Regions from separate parts of the Marinobacter antarcticus genome, predicted to be linked through region 1. Evidence: predicted binding sites of a transcription regulator. Region 1 holds the regulator's gene; each other region holds the start of a gene.
The links. The regulator sigma-54, encoded in region 1, starts transcription at its own class of promoters, with help from an activator protein. The targets are predictions, from matches to a motif close to ANTGGCATNNANNTTGCTNT.

Region 2: a site for sigma-54 is predicted at 2,899-2,918, ahead of glnA (glutamate--ammonia ligase). Genes of this name have one in related genera too.
Region 3: a site for sigma-54 is predicted at 1,814-1,833, ahead of flgA (flagellar basal body P-ring formation chaperone FlgA). Genes of this name have one in related genera too.

What each region holds. Positions count from the first base shown of each region.
Region 1 covers NZ_FRAQ01000001.1:1,733,735-1,737,913, reverse strand. Annotated here, with positions in the region: gene lptA (lipopolysaccharide transport periplasmic protein LptA) at 1-178, shown strand, start outside; gene lptB (LPS export ABC transporter ATP-binding protein) at 196-921, shown strand; gene BUA49_RS08165 (RNA polymerase factor sigma-54) at 1,102-2,631, shown strand; gene hpf (ribosome hibernation promoting factor) at 2,737-3,045, shown strand; gene ptsN (PTS IIA-like nitrogen regulatory protein PtsN) at 3,131-3,601, shown strand; gene rapZ (RNase adapter RapZ) at 3,631-4,179, shown strand, end outside.
Region 2 covers NZ_FRAQ01000005.1:125,187-129,365, reverse strand. Annotated here, with positions in the region: gene glnL (nitrogen regulation protein NR(II)) at 1-341, opposite strand, end outside; gene BUA49_RS16945 (DUF4124 domain-containing protein) at 606-1,130, opposite strand; gene glnA (glutamate--ammonia ligase) at 1,319-2,722, opposite strand; gene typA (translational GTPase TypA) at 3,337-4,179, shown strand, end outside.
Region 3 covers NZ_FRAQ01000002.1:318,610-322,788, reverse strand. Annotated here, with positions in the region: gene BUA49_RS12830 (CheR family methyltransferase) at 1-816, opposite strand, end outside; gene BUA49_RS12825 (chemotaxis protein CheV) at 857-1,786, opposite strand; gene flgA (flagellar basal body P-ring formation chaperone FlgA) at 1,977-2,678, shown strand; gene flgM (flagellar biosynthesis anti-sigma factor FlgM) at 2,890-3,216, shown strand; gene BUA49_RS12810 (flagella synthesis protein FlgN) at 3,224-3,694, shown strand; gene BUA49_RS12805 (peptidylprolyl isomerase) at 3,942-4,179, shown strand, end outside.

The DNA of each region.
Region 1 (4,179 bases):
CACCTTTGAACGGGAGGCTGTGATTGAGCAGAATGGCAACATATTCCGCGGCGACATTATTCATTACGATACCGAGCAACGGGTGGTCACCGCAGCAGGCAGCGAAGATACCGGCGCTGGCCCGGGCCGGGTTGAGATGGTCATTCAGCCCCGCGGCAGCAGCAACTCCACAAAATAACGGCAAACAGGGATCCGATGGCAGTTCTCAGAGCGAGCAACCTGGCAAAAAGCTATAAGCAGAAAAAAGTGGTCATTGATGTCTCGCTGGAAATTCGCAGCGGTGAAATCGTCGGCCTGCTCGGCCCGAACGGCGCCGGCAAAACCACCTGCTTTTACATGATCGTGGGGCTGGTAAACGCCGATAACGGCCGCATAACCATCGACAGCCAGGATATCACGTCTCTGCCCATGCATGGCCGGGCCCGCAAAGGCATCGGCTACCTGCCTCAGGAGGCTTCGGTGTTCCGCAAGCTATCCGTGCGGGATAACATCATGGCGATTCTGGAAACCCGAAAGAACCTCGGCCGTGCTGAACGCCTGAGCAAGCTCGAACACCTGCTGGAAGAGTTTCACATTACCCACATCCGCGACAGCCTGGGCATGGCACTCTCCGGGGGCGAGCGGCGCCGGGTGGAAATTGCCCGTGCCCTGGCAATGGAGCCTGCCTTCATTCTGTTGGACGAGCCGTTTGCCGGGGTAGATCCCATCTCTGTCAGTGATATCAAGCAGATCATCCGCCACCTCCGGGACAAGGGCATCGGCGTTCTGATTACCGACCACAACGTGCGCGAAACACTGGATATCTGCGAGAACGCTTACATTGTTTCTGGTGGCCACATTATCGCCTCCGGAAACTCCGAAACCATTCTCGCCAATCAACAGGTTAAAGAAGTGTATCTTGGCAACGAATTCCACCTGTAGCATCTGTTTTCGGCATCCGGATACACCCGTTCGATTGTTTTGCTGACCCGGAGCAAGTAAACTCGGCAAAGAACTTGCAAGGGTACTCAAAAATGGCGGCAAGTTGCCGCCATACATAGATTTTTTAGCCGATGCAAGAAATTCAGAGCGGGTATGAGTGACGGATCCTGAGCGATGGTTATGAAAGCCTCATTACAATTAAAGCTGGGTCAGAGCCTGACAATGACGCCCCAGCTGCAACAGGCGATCAGGCTTCTGCAGTTATCAACTCTCGATCTTCAGCAGGAAATCCAGCAAGCCCTGGAATCCAATCCCCTGCTGGAAGCTTCGGAAGATGACGACCAAACTGAAACGCCGTCAGCCGACGGTGATCAGAATCAAGACAACACCGCTAACGAAACATCTCCTGAGGCGTCTGCCGAGGCTGCCACCTCCGACTGGGATGAGAGCGAAAGCGGCCCGGACTGGCAATCTGAAAACGAAATCCCGGATACGCTTCCCGACGATCTTCCCGTCGATACCGCCTGGGAAGATGTTTACCAGTCCGCCCCCGCCCCGGCTGCGCGGAATGACGACGAAAGCGACCACGATTTCGAAACCCGGAACTCACCGACCGAAACCCTCAGGGATCACCTTGAGTGGCAGCTCAACCTCACACCTTTGAATGAACGGGATCAGGCCATTGCTCACGCCCTGATGGATGCGGTAGACGAACGGGGGTATCTAACCAGCTCTCTTGAGGACATATACGCAGGCCTGACCGACGATGCTGATGAAGACCCTCTTGAGATGGATGAAGTGGAAGCCGTTTTACGCCGGCTACAGTACTTCGACCCGCCAGGGGTTTTTGCCCGGGATCTTCAGGACTGCCTGCTTATCCAGCTTAACCAGCTGCCCCCGGAAACCCCCTGGCTCGCCCAGGCCCGGCTCGTCATCACCCATTACATAAATCTGTTGGGCAACCGCGACTACGCCCAACTGCTTCGCCGCAGCCGCCTTAAAGAAGATCAGTTGCGCGACGTACTTGCGCTGATCACCAGCCTCAACCCGCGGCCGGGTGACATCATCGACCGCACAGAGCCGGATTACGTTATTCCCGATGTCATCGTGCGCAAACACAACGGCCGCTGGCGTGTGGAACTGAACCCCGAAATTGCTCCGCGCATACGCGTGAATGCCAGCTATGCTTCATTAATAAGACGAGCCGATAGCAGCGCCGATAACACCTATCTCCGCGACCAGCTTCAGGAGGCAAAGTGGTTCATAAAAAGCCTGCAAAGCCGGAACGAAACACTGCTGAAGGTTGCCACACGTATTGTCGAGTATCAGCAGGGTTTTCTGGATCACGGGGAAGAAGCAATGAAGCCGCTGATTCTCTCGGATATTGCCCAGGTTGTGGAAATGCACGAATCCACTATTTCCCGTGTAACCACGCAGAAATACATGCACACACCGCGGGGCATTTTTGAACTGAAGTACTTTTTCTCCAGCCACGTCAGCACCGACGAAGGCGGCGAATGCTCCTCAACCGCGATCCGCGCCATGATCAAAAAGCTCATTGCAGCGGAAACACCGAAAAAGCCGTTGAGTGACAGCAAGATTGCGGCCATGCTTGGAGAAGAGGGAATCAAGGTGGCTCGGCGCACGGTTGCAAAATATCGCGAGGCGATGCACATTCCGCCCTCGAACGAACGCAAGCGCCTGGTTTAAACCGGGCACCGCTGGCCGGTTCACACGGATTTCGCTGACGCAGCCACAAGCGCCAGCACTCAGCCCGGCTCCTGGAGCCGGGACGGATGACAACAGGAGACGTCTATGCAACTCAATATTTCAGGCCATCACGTAGAACTGACTCCCGCCCTGAAGGACTATGTATCCGAAAAGTTTGAACGACTGGAGCGGCACTTTGACCACATCAGTAATTGCCAGGTAACACTGGAAGTGGATAAGGTTCGTCAGATCGCGGAGGCTACGCTTCACGTGGTGGGTGGTGAGATTCACGCAAAGGCGGAAAGTGAGGATATGTACGCAGCTATCGACGGCCTCGTCGACAAGCTTGATCGACAGATCCTCAAGCATAAAGAAAAGAGTGTGGACAGGATGCATGGAAACGCAGCCCGCTAGGCGGCTGTTTTCAGGCATGTCATCTAATCAAGCTGCGGCGCGGACAACGTGTCGCAGCTTTTTTTAACGGAAGCGCGGTCGATTCATGAGCGACACATCCCTGACAATAGACAACATTCTTGCACCGGAACTGACCCTGTGTAAGGTACCCGCATCGAGTAAAAAGCGGGTTCTGGAGTTCATTGCCGAGCAGATCCGTCAGCACAATGATTCACTCGGAGAGGGTCAGATTTTCAACAATCTGATCGCTCGTGAGCGACTGGGCAGCACGGGAATTGGTCAGGGAATCGCCATCCCCCACTGTCGGCTGGAAGGGCTTGAACACGTGATCGGCGTTCTGATAACTCTGGAAGAAGCCGTCGAGTTTGATGCTATTGATAACCAGCCGGTGGATCTTGTGTTTGCACTTGTTGTGCCCAAGGAAGCCACCAGCGAGCATCTTGAGCTACTGAGCCAGCTCGCAGAGAAATTCAATGAGCGCACCTTCTGCGACCGCCTCAGGCAGTGCGAAGATGCGGGTACGCTTTACCAACGCATGACCGCCGCAAGCGGCTGATATCCACTCTGGTAACAGGCTGTTTCACCATGAAGCTGATCATCGTCAGTGGCCGGTCCGGCTCCGGCAAGAGCACCGCTCTTCACGTACTGGAAGACCTCGGATACTACTGTATTGATAACCTGCCGATCGGACTTCTGTTCCCTCTCACCCGGGAAGCCGCCAACCAGAGCGCGCCTGGGCGGCTCGACAAGATGGCCGTCAGCATTGATGCCCGCAACCTGTCTGGGGAGCTGGGCAATTTTGAGGAGATTTACCGCAAGCTTCGCAGAGACGACATCCAGGCCGAGGTCATCTATCTGGATGCGGATGAACAGTCCCTGCTACAGCGGTTCCACGCGACCCGTCGCAAGCACCCCCTCAGCGATGATAAAACATCTCTCAGAGAGGCCATCACTAACGAAAAGATTCTGCTGGAACCCCTTTCCAAACTGTCGGATCTCTACATCAATACCACGGGCCTCTCGATGTACGAACTTCGGGATATGGTGAAACAGCGGGTAGCTGGCCGCAAAGATCAGGAACTGGCCCTGCTTTTCCAGTCCTTCGGCTTCAAACACGGCGTACCACTGGATTCC
Region 2 (4,179 bases), on a different contig from region 1:
TGTACTTCCACCAGCAGAGCAGCGGGGTTTTGGTCAAGAAGCGAAACAGTGTAGTCCACAATCCTTTGTGAACCGCTAGCCAGAAGGAATTCTGTTTCCCGGCGAGTGTAAGACTGGCCCGATTCAGCTGCAGTGCGCAGGGTGTTGAGGGTGCTCTCTGCACCAAGAAGGATGTCGCGGAGATGAAGTCCTGAGCTATGGGTCATGCTGGTTTCAAGCAGGCTTTCTGCCGCTGGGTTCAGATACCGGATTATCAAATCGCTCTCCAGCACAAGAACCGCGGTCGTGAGGTTGTCCAGCATGCCCTTGTACCTGTTTGCGTTGGCTGGTGAGTTTGCCATACGTGCTTCCTGTTGGTTTAAGCCGGAGGGGTGTCTTGCCATGCGCTCCCTGTATCTCGCTTAACCGCTGTAACAGGAAGTAGCAAAAACTGAACCAATTTCGGAGGACGGCCGGGCTGCTTGGGCAAGCAACCCGAAGGCGCGTTATTTCAGGGCGGGTCTGCAACGAAAGGAGTCGGGCAGCCTGAACGCTTAGTCCCGATGCTGCCTGGAGATTAGCACAATTGCAGTGCCATCGCACCAAATTGGTGCGGTGGCTTGGCGCTAATTCTGAGTAGAAGGGCGATGAACAGTGAACCGAATTGGGCTGCCGGATTTAATCTGGACACCATTTCTGTCCACAATGTGAATGCCGGCCTCGTGTGTGCCCCGGAATATATTGTTAACGGTCACAGCGCCGGAAGCGCTCTGGCCAACTGGCTGACCATCCAGCGTTACTTCGTATTTGTGCTCTGGCTCAAGGCCTGGCGTGCTGCGCATTTCAAAGCGCACGTCGCCACTGCCGCTGTAGAATGCTTGTTCATCTTCAGGGTAGGTGAACGAGACGCTCTCATAAACCGAGCCTTCCCGTTTTACTTCCTCCCTGAGTTTGTCGGTTTCCCTGACGTTTTGCGGTTTGGGGAGGGTAATTGTCGTAACCGGCTTCACCTTCACAGTCTCTGCGCCTTTCGACGGTTCGTCGGAGAAGGTTACATTGCCCCGGGCATCCACATTGCGGTAAACCTCTGCGGCCACGGGCCCTGCGATCAGGAGCAATAGCCCTGCGGTCATTCCAAGCCTTGGGTTCATAAGCACAACCTGTCTTAGTATTTTTACTGATTATCAATGGCCGGACACGCCTTTTCAATGCAGCAGGGAGAGATGTTGGTTACATATCGTTAAGGGCGGCCCCACAAAAAAGCCCCGCTCTTTGTGAGCGAGGCTTCAGATACTGCTAATTGCCTAAAGCAATTTTAGCAGGAACCACCGGGGCGGATTTAGCAAGAATAATACAGTTCGAATTCAACCGGGTGAGTGGTCATGTTGATACGCTCAACTTCGCCACGCTTAAGATCGATGTAGCCCTGGATCATATCTTCAGTGAAGACGCCGCCACGGGTCAGGAACTCATGGTCTTCCTTCAGGCAATCCAGTGCTTCCTGCAGAGTTTCAGCAACCTTCGGGATGCTGAGGGCTTCCTCTTTGGGCAGGTCGTACAGATCCTTATCCATGGCATCGCCCGGGTGAATCTTGTTCTGGATACCATCCAGGCCGGCCATCATCAGCGCAGCAAACGCCAGGTATGGGTTGGCAGCCGGGTCAGGGAAGCGCACTTCGACACGGCGGGCTTTCGGGCTGGTTACATACGGAATGCGGATGGACGCAGAGCGATTGCGCGCAGAATAAGCCAGCATAACCGGCGCTTCGTACCCGGGAACCAGGCGCTTATAGCTGTTTGTAGCCGGATTGGTGAACGCGTTAATAGCTTTGGCGTGCTTGATGATGCCGCCAACGTAGAACAGCGCCATTTCACTCAGGCCCGCGTAGCTGTCGCCTGCGAACAGGTTTTTGCCGTCTTTGTTCAGACTCATGTGTACGTGCATGCCGGAACCGTTGTCGCCGACCACGGGCTTGGGCATGAAGGTGGCTGTTTTCCCGTAGGCGTGTGCCACGTTGTGCACGCAGTATTTCAGGATCTGGACCTCGTCGGCCTTCTTGGTCAGCGTGTTGGCGCCAACACCGATTTCACACTGGCCCGCAGTGCCCACTTCGTGGTGATGAACTTCAATAACCAGGCCCATGGATTCCATCGCCGCGCACATGGCGCCACGCAGGTCGTGCAGGCTGTCCACCGGAGGTACCGGAAAGTAGCCGCCTTTTACGCCTGGCCGGTGGCCAATGTTGTTTTTGTCAAAGTCGTCGCCGGAGACCCACGCTGCTTCTTCTGAGTGAAGCGAGTACATGGAACCCTGCATGTCGGTTTTCCACTTTGCAGAATCGAAGACGAAGAACTCGGGCTCAGGGCCAAACAGAGCACCATCTGCGATACCGGTGGATTTCAGGTATTCCTCGGCCCGGCGGGCAACAGAGCGCGGATCCCGCTCGTAGCCTTGCATGGTAGAAGGCTCAACAATGTCACAGGTAATGTTGATGGTGCTTTCTTCGGTGAACGGATCAAGAACGGAGCTGCTGTCGTCCGGCATCAGGATCATGTCGGATTCGTTGATGCCTTTCCAGCCGGAGATGGAGGAGCCGTCAAACATCTTGCCTTCAGCGAAGAAGTCCTCATCGACCTCAGTTGCAGGAATGGTGACGTGCTGTTCTTTGCCCCGGCTGTCGGTGAAGCGCATATCGACCCATTTCACTTCGTGTTCTTTAATCAAATCAACTGTCTTGGACATTGTGAATGCTCCGTAAGTAATCCCGCACTGCGGGTGTATTCGTGATCATGTTCCGGATTGCTCTGAGGGGCTGAATTCCGGTTTGTTGTTCAGGCCTGCGCAGCTTAGCAAAAGCTATTGATTCTTACCTTCATATTTTGGTTTTACAGATGCTCGAAAAACCTGATACGTGATTCAAAGCAAGGTGCTTGCCAGTTTTGACCGGCCGCCCTGCAGCAGCGGTTTTGCGATCGGGTGCCGCGTCTCCAGCCGGCTCGCTTGAATGAATTCAGGTGATTGATCTGCCCCGGCAGCGCAGTGTTGAACCAGAATGGTGCATATTTATAGGGTCGCTTACGGATACGCCCCAATATGGTGCGCTTCGTTCGCCAAATGAAACTGATTAAGAAATAGGCGTTCTTCTTCATATAAACGGTGCAGAGTTTTCGATATACTGCGCGCCGCTTCATTTTCTCCGCATGTGCCCGGATTATCGATCTGGTAGACACATGTGAGGCGCCGGACCTGCAGGTTTCGGTGGATGAGTTCATTTTACGGATTTGAGATGGCATGCGCGGGCCTCGCCTGCGAACGACCCTCTCAGGTCATTGAGTGCATGCCGCAGGAATAATTTTGTGATTGAAAAACTTCGTAATATTGCCATTATTGCCCACGTTGACCATGGTAAAACCACGCTCGTAGACAAGCTGCTGCGCTTGTCCGGCACTCTGGATCGCAAAGAGCTCGAGAACGAGCGCGTCATGGATTCCAACGATCAGGAAAAAGAGCGTGGCATCACCATTTTGGCCAAAAACACTGCGCTGAAATGGAACGGCTACGATATCAATATTGTAGACACCCCGGGCCACGCGGATTTTGGTGGCGAAGTAGAGCGGGTGATGAGCATGGTCGATTGTGTGCTGTTGGTGGTCGATTCCATCGACGGGCCCATGCCGCAGACACGCTTCGTAACCCAGAAAGCGTTCGCGGCCGGGCTGCGCCCAATTGTTGTGGTCAATAAAGTCGATCGCCCGGGCGCGCGCCCGGATTGGGTTGTAGATCAGGTATTCGATCTGTTTGACAGCTTGGGCGCTACCGACGAGCAACTGGACTTTCCCATTGTTTATGCCAGCGCGCTGAACGGTGTTGCCGGTCTGGATCATGAAGACCTCAGTGACAACATGGACGCTGTGTTCCAAGCGATCGTCGATCACGTGCCTGCGCCTGCGGTGGATATGGATGGCCCTTTCCAGATGCAGATCTCGCAGCTGGACTACAGTAGCTTTTTGGGCGTGATCGGTATCGGCCGTATCGCCCGCGGCAAGGTGAAAACCAATACCCCGGTGGTTGCCATCGGCGCAGATGGCAAGAAACGTCAGGGCCGTATTCTGAAGATCATGGGCCACTCCGGTCTGCATCGGGTTGAAGTGAACGAAGCCCAGGCTGGCGACATCGTCTGTATCAGTGGGTTGGATCAG
Region 3 (4,179 bases), on a different contig from region 1:
GTAGATGATTCCAGGCTGGCACTGCACCATCTCGTAAAGATCCGGTAGGCCGTTAAGGGATTCCGAAGCACCCAGTATCAGATAGCCACCGGGATTCAGCGTGGCATGAATGCGGGTCAGGATGTCTTTCTTCAGGTCTGCGGAGAAGTAGATCAGCACATTCCGGCACATCACTATATCAAACTTGCCCAGCATGTAGCGCTCGAGCAGGTTTAGCTCCTTGAACTCAACCATGCTTTTGATCTGTGGCCGGATCTGCCAGCCACCATTTGCAGAAGGTGTGAAGAACTGTTTCTGGCGTTCCGGCGACAGCCCACGGCCAATGGCGATCATCTCGTATTCACCGCGGCGCGCCACCTCGAGTACGCTTTTCGATATATCCGTCGCTGTAATTTTTACATCACGGAGTTTCCCGGGCTTCTGGCGCCTGAACTCATCGACGATCATACCTGCCGAGTACGGCTCCTGCCCTGTAGAGCATGCAGCCGACCAGACTCGTAAGGGCGCGAGAGAGGAGCGCGCCGCAAATTCCGGAAGCAGCTTTTCCTGCAGAATACGGAACGGATGATTGTCCCGGAACCAGAGAGTTTCGTTGGTGGTCATAGCATCTATTACCACCTCCTTGAGGCTGGCCCGCCCCGGCCTTTTCAGGCGTTCAAGTAACGCCCCAAGAGAATTCAGCCCATTCTCTTCCAGAACCCGCCGTAACCGGCTTTTCACAAGGTATTGTTTGTTGTCTCCCAACAAAATACCACACGCATCCTGCAGGAACGATTTGAAGGCTTCATATTCCTGTGGGGTAATTTCCGCTTTCATTGGCTCTCAGTTCTTAATGAATTACCGGATGAATAAAGGGTCAGCTCTGGTCGACGATTTCCATGATTCGTTCAGCGAGCTCATCAGGGCTGAATTTTGCCATAAAATCATCCGCGCCGACTTTCTGTACCATCGCTTTGTTGAATACGCCACTCAATGAGGTATGGAGCATAACAAACAGATCAGCGAGTGCGGGATCACTCTTGATCCGGGTAACCAGTGTATACCCGTCCATTTCGGGCATTTCTACATCGGAGATTATCAGTGAAAGAAGGTCCTTTGCTTTTGAGCCGTCTGCCGTAATTTCTTTGAGGTATTGGAGGGCCTGCTTACCATCATTCCGAGTTACCACTTCCATGCCAATCGCTATAAGGCAGCGCTCTATCTGGCGGCGTGCCACCGCGGAGTCATCAACTACCAGAACCGGCAGATGCCCCGAAACCCGCTCAGCGCTTTTGCTCAGAATTGCTTCGGTTACATCCTCCCGGAGAGGAGAAACCTCTGAAAGAATCTTCTCTACATCTATGATTTCAGCCAGTTTATCATCGATTTTCGTGACCGCCGTAAGGTAGATATCCTTACCAGTGCCCTTGGGGGGAGGAAGAATATCTTCCCAGTTCATGTTCATGATGCGGTCTACCGCGGTTACCAGGAACCCCTGAGTTTTGCGGTTGTACTCGGTAATAATCACAAAGCTGTTGGGCAGGTCTTCCTGAGGAATACCCGGCAGACCAATAGCCATACCCAAATCAATTATCGGGATTGTTTCGCCCCGGGTGTGGGCCACACCGCGAACTACCGCACGGCTGTTAGGTATGGAAGACAGTTTGGGGCACTGCAGCACCTCCTTAACCTTAAACACATTGATGCCGTATATCTGTCGCCCACGCAAACGGAACAGAAGAAGTTCAAGGCGATTCTGCCCGACAAGCTGCGTACGCTGGTTAACACTGTCCAATACCCCTGCCATAGCAGTCTCCTCTGGCCGGCCGGAAGCACCGGCATGCATTTTGCTGTTCTTTAGAATGAGTTGCCTGGATGACAGAATAACGTCGCCCAAAAGCGGATTAACCAGTTTAACGGCCGGAATACCGCAATCCTTAGGCATTTACATGCGTAATTTTGCCGTAATACTGACAGCATAGGACAAACCAGGACATATGCGCACCACGCTTTTAGTCTCGCTCATATTCATGTCGGCCTTGGCCACCCCTGTGCTGGCAGAAACGACTGCGGATGATATTCGCCTGGCGACCACATCATTTCTTGCTGCCTTTGGCCGCACCCAAGCCAAAGAGGGTTATAAGGTTACGTTTGAGACAGGCGGTATCGATAGCAGAATTGCCCTCGCACCTTGCTCGGCCCCTCTTGCTGTGGAATTTACCGGTGATCCCTGGAAAAGTGAGCATCCCTCTATACAGGTAGCCTGCAGCGGCGAGCGACCCTGGCGTATGTTCGTAACAACCACGGTTTCGATCAGTGGCCCCGCGCTGGTTGCAGCCCGTCCTTTCGGACGGGGTGAGCGGATAACAACCGGCATGCTTAAAACCCGTTCTGTCGTCGTTAATGCCACCCGACGAGGAATAATGACCGACGTTGACCTTATAGAAGGCATGGTTGTTCGCCGACCGGTAAATGCGGGCTCGGTTCTGACGCCGGATCTTCTTGAAGCACCTGATGCCGTTACGCGGGGCGACCATGTTATTATCACTGCCCGCAGCGGATCCTTTTCGGTTCGTTCCCGTGGCAAAGCCCTGGCTAACGCATCCATTGGCGAGCAGGTTCTGGTAGAAAACCTTGCCTCGTCTCGCACCGTAAGGGCGAACGTTACTGCACCCGGCCACGTCGAGGTGCCAATGTAGTGGTCTCTGCGACTATTGACTGGCAGATTCTTTCCGCCGGCAAAAAACTGCCACCGGATGACCGCCGTCGCAAATACCCGTCATGAATGTGACGAAATGTTAACAAAAAGCATATATCCGCCCCTAAAGTATGCCGGCATTGTGCCGTTAAGTGGATATAAACCCGAGTCAGCCCACGTATGTGCGGCTCAACTGTAAAGCAGGTAATGATATGTCAGTTGACTTAAATGGAATTGGCCAAGGCCAGGTCAACACCCAGAGAACAACGGCCGACAAGCCCGCCACCAGCCAGAATACCGGGAAAACGACCCCGGAACAGGCCAATGCCAAGGCCCAGAGTGCGCGCGGCGAGAACGTAAACCTGAGCAGTCAGGCCAAGAATCTTAAACAGCTTGAACAGAAGCTGGGAGATTATCCTGAAATGGATGATGGGCGGATTGAAGAGATTCGCTCAGCGCTCGAAAACGGCACCTATAAAGTCGATGCAGAAAAATTGGCCCAGAAAATGCTTGATATGGATAAAAGCATTTTCGGGTGAGTAAATCATGGCTGCAATTGATGATCTGAAGAATCTCCTTTCCCTGGATGTCCGCCAGCTTGAAACTCTGGCGGAGATTCTGCAAAAGGAGAAGTCCTGCCTGTCCGGTTCTGATACCAAAGTTCTCGAGACACTGACTCAGGAAAAGAACGCCGTTCTCGGAGAAATACGGGAGCGCGCAAAGCAAAAGATCCGCACACTTGTAGCAATGGGGTTCCGGCCAGACAGCGGCGACCCTTCCCGCTTTATCCGCAGCGCCGGCCTCAATGATCTTTACGCCCTCTGGCAGGAAGCTGATACAAAGCTTCGGGAATGCCACATTCTTAACGAAAACAACGGGCGGATTATTAACCATCTGCAGAAGCGCCTGACCCGGCTTACGGACATCTTCAGGGGCGCCTCCGGCCAACAGAAGCTATACGGCGCCAAGGGCCAGCAAACAACCGTATCAAGCCGCACGGTTCTTGCCAGCGCCTGATCAGCGCGCCGCACTCACCAGAGACACTCTCCGCCATACCGGCAATGAGGCCAATGCGGTCAAGCAGCGAGCTATCGTCAATTCTGCGCTGGCGTGCTTCTCGAACAATGAATCAAATCTGTTAAGATCGAAATACGATCAAGTCCATGTGATTATTGCAGGAACTCTACCTGCCGCTAACCGACTGAGAGCCCCGGAAATGACAAATTTGGTAAAACCACTGACTAACGTGATGCACGTCCTGATTATGATTCTAGGTTTGTCCTTTTTAACGCTTCAGGCCCACGCCCAGACCGACACTACTGACACGAAAGCGGCGCTGCCGAAAGTACGGATCCTGACCAGCGAAGGTGCCATTGAACTGCAACTCCGCCCGGATGTCGCTCCGAAAACGGTCGAGAACTTTCTGCAGTATGCCCGCGATGGTTATTTTGATGGCACGATTTTCCACCGGGTCATTCCGGGGTTCATGATCCAGGGCGGCG